DNA from 2 places in the Enterobacter mori genome. Region 2 is predicted to be linked to the other one. Evidence: predicted binding sites of a transcription regulator. Region 2 holds the regulator's gene; the other holds the start of a gene.
What was found. The regulator PhoB, encoded in region 2, activates phosphate uptake and scavenging genes when phosphate is short. The targets are predictions, from matches to a motif close to CTGTCATAAAACTGNCNNAT.

Region 1 (3,162 bases), 150 kb from region 2:
AGTTCGACGGCGATGACATGACCTTTGGCGGCTTGTCCGGCGTGCTGCCGCGTCAGGTGGTGGATGCCCAGATGGTCGACCGCATTGAGATCTTCAAAGGGGCCAACTCGCTGATGAACGGTGCGGCAAGCTCCGGCGTGGGCGGGATGATCAACCTTGAGCCGAAACATGCGGGCGAGACGCCGCAGGCAAAAGTGGGCGTCGACTACACCTCGGATTCCCAGATTGGCACCACGCTGGACGCGGGCCGTCGCTTTGGTGATAACGACCAGTTTGGCGCACGCGTGAACCTCGTCCATCGCGAAGGGGAAACCGGCGTACCGAACGACCGCCGCCGCACCACTCTGCTTTCCACTGGCCTGGACTACAAAGGCGACCGCTTCCGCACCTCGCTGGACCTGGGATATCAGAAAAAAACCTTCCACGGCAGCCCTACCAGCGTCAATATTTCAGCGGTGGATTTCGTCCCTGAGCCGCCTAAAAATGACCGCAACTTCTCGCAGAAGTGGGCCTACAGCAATATCGAAAACGAATTCGGGATGTGGCGCAGCGAGTACGACATTACCGACGGCTGGACCGCCTATACCGGTTTGGGCGCGCAGCACGCGCACGAGGAAGGGATCTACAGCGCGCCGAAGCTGGTGGACAAGAGCGGCAAGGCCACGGTCAGCCGCCTCGATACCAATCGCATCAGCGATTCCGTCAGCGGGATGGCGGGCATTCGCGGTAACTTCGACACCGGTTTTGTCTCGCACAAGGTCAACGTCGGGTATTCCGCGATGACCAAAAACGAAAAAATCGCGTGGAAAATGTCGGCGGCGGCGGATAACCCGACCACCAACATTTATCACAACACCGGCGTCGATATGCCGGACAGCACCAACTTCAACGGCATTGGCGGGAAATACAGCGATCCGCTCACCAGCGGGCGCACCCGTACCCAGGGTTGGCTGCTGAGCGATACCCTGGGCGTGCTGGACGACAAGCTGCTGTTCACCGCCGGGGCGCGCCATCAGAAGGTGGTCATTCGCGGCTACAACAAAATTACCGGTGCGGAAAACGCCGCGGACGGTTTCGACGGCAGCCGCTGGATGCCCACCTACGGCGTGGTCTACAAGCCGTGGGAGGAAATTTCTCTCTACGCCAACCACACCGAAGCGCTACAGCCGGGCAACACCGCACCTAACACCGCCACCAACTACGGCCAGAGCACCGGTATCGTGCACTCTAAGCAGAACGAAGTGGGCGTGAAGGCGGACTTTGGCCGCGTGGGCGGATCGCTTGCGCTGTTCGAAATCAAAATGCCGTCGGCAATCCTCGACGACAGCGGCCACTACGGCCTGGACGCCGAGCAGCGTAACCGAGGCGTTGAGCTGAACGTCTTCGGCGAGCCAATGCTGGGGATGCGTCTGAACGCCAGCGCCACCTGGCTGCAGGCCGAGATGACCAAAACCAAAAACGGCGTCAATCAGGGTAACGATGCAATCGGTATTCCGAATTTCTACGCCGTGCTGGGCGCGGAGTACGACATCAAGCCCGTTGACGGTTTGACGGCGACCGCCCGCGTGAACCACTCCGGCACGCAGTACGCTGACCTGGCAAACACCAAAAAGCTGGACAGCTACACCACGCTGGATCTGGGCATGCGCTATCGCTTCGCGGTGAACCACAATGCAAACCAGATGACCGTGCGCGCAGGCATCGACAACGTGACCAACGAGAACTACTGGGCCAGCGTAGACGATTCCGGTACCTACATCACTCAGGGCGAACCGCGGACCTTCAAGGTTTCGGTTGGCTACGAGTTCTAAGCGTTCCACCTCGTTATCCGGGGCATGGATGCCCCATCCTTCCGTTATCGTGTTATAAAATTGTAACAAAAACTTCTTACACTGGTCGCCACATTCTTACCTCTTGGCCAATGACAGGAAGCCGCTATGGGCAGACCCCTCAAATCCGTTTTTAAAAAAGAACATCGCGACGATATTACTAACCGCAGCGCCAACCCGGTTTTCTCCGAGGTTGCCGAGGTGTTCCTTTCCCGCCGCCGTTTTCTGCAGATGGGCGCCGTTGCGGGGGCTGCCGTTTCATTCCCCTTTCTGATCAAACCTGAGAGTGCTATTGCCGCGGTATCGAAGCCTTCCGCGCTGGCGAAAGCGGTGTCGCTTGGGTTTAGCAGTATTCCCGTTTCCACGGAAGATACGGTAAGGGTGCCTGAAGGCTATATTGCCCGCCCGTTTTATCGCTGGGGTGACCCGACGGGAATTAAAAACAACATGCCAGCCTTTAGGCCTGACGCCAGCAACACCACGGACGAGCAGGCGGTGCAGGCGGGCATGCACCACGACGGGATGGCGTGGTTTAGCCTGCCGCAGGGAGCGCAAAACCCGGAGCATGGCCTGCTGGCGCTGAACCATGAATACATCGACAACGGAATGCTGTTTACGGACGGCACCGCGAACTGGAGCCTCGACAAAGCCCGCAAGGGGCAGAACGCGATGGGCGTGTCGGTGGTGGAAGTGAAAAAAACGGGCAGTGAGTGGCAGGTGGTTCGCCCGTCTTCCCTGGCCCGCCGCATTACCGTCAATACGCCGATGCACCTTACCGGCCCGGCGCGGCATCAGCCCTTAATGAAAACCGCCGCCGACCCGCAGGGGGAACGCGTGCTGGGTACCATGCAAAACTGCGCTAACGGCCATACGCCGTGGGGCACCTATCTCACCTGCGAGGAGAACTGGTCGGATATTTTTGTCAAAAAAGCCGATCTTAACCCGCTGGAAAAACGCTACGGCATCAGCGACAGCGACGAGTCTTACCGCTGGAACGAAGTAGATGACCGGTTCAGCGTCGATAAAACCCCTAACGAACCCAACCGTTTTGGCTGGGTCGTGGAGATTGATCCCTACGACCCGACCTCCACGCCGTGCAAACACACCGCTCTTGGCCGCTTCAAGCATGAGGGGGCGGCCGTCACGCTCGCCGCCGATAAGCGCGTGGTGGTTTATATGGGTGACGATCAGAAGTTTGAGTACATCTACAAATTTGTCTCGGACAACAAATACGATCCTGCGAACCGTGAAGCCAATATGCAGCTGCTGACGTCCGGCACGCTGTACGTCGCCAGGTTCAACGAGGAGGGGAGCGGCGACTGGCTGCCGCTGA
Region 2 (3,162 bases):
CAAGGAGGGATCGCAAAACCAGAACAATATACCAGCATGAAAAACCAGACCAGAACAATACGCTAATTATAAGAAAAACCCATGGCTAATCATGCGAACAAAAAAGCATCAACCGTATAATATTCACACGCGTTTCGCTTGACTGCAAAGCAAACGGGCCAGCAAATGCTGACCCGTGGAAAGGTAAAATGACACGCCTGCCGTCAGGCGATCTTTTTGGCAATTAATCGTTCCGGAATAACAAAGCTGAAGCGGGTTCCTTTACCCAGCGTACTCTGAATATCAAGACGGCTTTCATGATGATTCACCGCGTGTTTCACAATCGCCAGCCCCAGACCGCTTCCCCCGGTCTGCCGCGAGCGCGCTTTATCCACACGGTAGAATCGCTCGGTCAGACGCGGTATGTGCTCAGGGGCAATCCCCGGCCCGTTGTCCTCAACGCTAAACTCAGCGCCCGCGGTCACACGCTGCCAGCGCACCACGATATGGGTCCCCTCCGGCGTATGATTCACCGCGTTATACACCAGGTTGGAGATGGCGCTGCGCAGCTCATCTTCACTGCCGAGCACCTTCAGGGCGCTGTCGACCTCAAAGCTAATTTGATGTTTTTTATGGCTTAACGTTTGCGCTTCCCGCTCCACCACCCGCAGCATCATCGGCACGTCGATGGTGTCATTCAGTGCCAGTGAAGGTGCGGCTTCAATCTTCGAGAGCGTCAGCAGCTGCTTGACCAGACCTTCCATACGGTGCGTTTGCTCGCGCATGGTGTGCAGCGCTTTTTCACGCGGCGCACCTTCGAGCGTTTGCTCCTGCATCATCTCCAGGTAGCCCTGAAGCACGGTCAACGGGGTGCGTAATTCGTGGCTCACGTTTGCGAAGAAGTTGCGTCTCGCCCCTTCCAGCTGGTGCATCTGGGTGACATCCCGCGCCACCATCAGCCACTGTCGATCGCTGTAAGGCATCACGCGGATTTCCAGATGGCGCCCGTTGTTGAGCCTCAGATTGTGCGGCCCCGTAAAATCACGTTTTTTCAGATACAGCGTGAACTCCGGATAACGCAGCAGGTTAAGAATATTTTGCCCATTATCGTCCGGCCAGCGCAGGCCCAGCAGCTGTTGCGCCAGGCCGTTACACCAGAAAATCGTGCCTTCTTCAGTGGTCAGAATGACGGCATCCGGCAGCGACTCCGCGCCGCTGCGAAAGCGTTTGATTAAGCTTCCCAGCTCGCGACGACGTTTTTTATTACGCATCTGCATCTGGTGCAGGCCATACAGCAGCGGTTCCCAGCTCCCGCTTCCCGGCGGAGGGGTCATGCTTCTGTCCACCCACAGCCACCAGGAGAGGCGCAGTAAGTTCCAGAAATGCCAGACTAATAACCCGGTCACTGCCGCCAGCAAAAACCAAGGCAGATGCCCAAAGATGGCCCCCAGAATAAAGGCCGGAATACAGCATAAGATCAGTTCAAAGACGAGCCTTTTCCATGACAGACGTTCCAGCACGCGTCACACTCCTGTCACTGTTCAGAAACGGGTCGAAAAACGATAACCCGTACCGCGGACCGTCTGCACCATGCGATCGTGACCGCTCAGCTCCAGTGCTTTACGCAGGCGGCGAATATGCACATCAACCGTCCGGTCTTCCACATACACGTTAGTTCCCCAGACGTTATTCAGCAACTGCTCGCGGCTGTATACGCGTTCCGGGTGGGTCATGAAGAAGTGCAGGAGTTTAAATTCGGTAGGCCCCATGTCGAGGGGATTTTCGCCCGTCATCACGCGGTGTGAGGTGGGGTCAAGGCTCAGGCCCTGCATCTCAATCACCTCTTCTACCGCCATCGGCGAAATGCGGCGCATAACGGCTTTGATGCGAGCAACCAGTTCTTTGGGGGAGAACGGCTTGGTGATGTAATCGTCCGCGCCGGTTTCCAGACCGCGCACGCGATCCTCTTCTTCACCGCGCGCTGTGAGCATGACCACCGGAATATCGCGGGTCATCGCTTCACGTTTTAGATGTTTGATAAACTGCAGTCCAGAGCCGCCAGGCAACATCCAGTCAAGCAGAATCAGATCGGGCCAGGGTTCATTCAGCTGGTTCACCGCGCTGTCATAATCTTCCGCTTCAACCGGCTGGAAGCCATTTTGTTCGAGCACGAAGCACACCATTTCACGAATTGGAGCTTCATCTTCTACGACCAGAATACGTCTCGCCATACTTTGCCCTGTCTTATCTTATTTAAGTTACAAGTTTGTAATGCGGCGTCATTATGCGTCAGATTTATGACAGATTTATGAAAAACCTTACCACTATAAATGGCAAACTGTTGTTTTATTACAGCGGTTATTTTCCACTCCCTGACAGTTTATAATCCTGCTTTCTCAATTTTGCCACGGAACAGCTATGCGCATACTTCACACCTCGGACTGGCATCTGGGTCAAAATTTTTACAGCAAAAGCCGTGCGGCTGAACATGAAGCCTTCCTGAACTGGCTGCTGGAGACGGCCCAGACGCACGAGGTGGACGCGATTATTGTGGCGGGTGATATCTTCGATACCGGTTCACCTCCCAGCTATGCGCGTGAGCTCTATAACCGTTTCGTGGTGAATCTGCAGCAGACCGGCTGTCATCTGGTGATTGTCGCCGGAAATCACGATTCTGTGGCCACGCTGAATGAATCCCGCGATATTCTGGCGTTTCTCAATACCACCGTGGTGGCCAGCGCCGGACATGCCCCGCAGATCCTGAAAAAACGTGACGGCACGCCGGGAGCGGTGCTGTGTCCCATTCCGTTTTTGCGTCCGCGCGATATCGTACAAAGCCAGGCGGGACTTTCCGGCGGCGAAAAGCAACAGCATTTATTACAGGCTATCACTGATTATTATCACCAGCAGCATACCGATGCCTGCGCCCTGCGCGGCGAAGCGGCAATCCCGGTGATTGCGACCGGGCATCTCACTACCGTTGGGGCCAGTAAAAGTGACGCCGTACGTGACATCTATATCGGCACGCTGGATGCCTTCCCGGCGCAGAACTTCCCGCCAGCCGACTACATTGCGCTCGGACACATTCACCGCGCGCAGATCGTCGGCGGCTGCGAGCATATCCGCTATTGCGGCTCACCCATTTCACTCAGCTTCGATGAAACAGGCAAAGCCAAATCCGTG

Region 1: a site for PhoB is predicted at 1,861-1,880, ahead of N2K86_RS05320 (PhoX family protein). Genes of this name have one in related genera too.

What each region holds. Positions count from the first base shown of each region.
Region 1 is NZ_CP104285.1:1,124,288-1,127,449, forward strand. It holds gene N2K86_RS05315 (TonB-dependent receptor) at 1-1,811, shown strand, start outside; gene N2K86_RS05320 (PhoX family protein) at 1,938-3,162, shown strand, end outside.
Region 2 is NZ_CP104285.1:976,384-979,545, reverse strand. It holds gene phoR (phosphate regulon sensor histidine kinase PhoR) at 204-1,499, opposite strand; gene phoB (phosphate response regulator transcription factor PhoB) at 1,521-2,210, opposite strand; gene sbcD (exonuclease subunit SbcD) at 2,398-3,162, shown strand, end outside.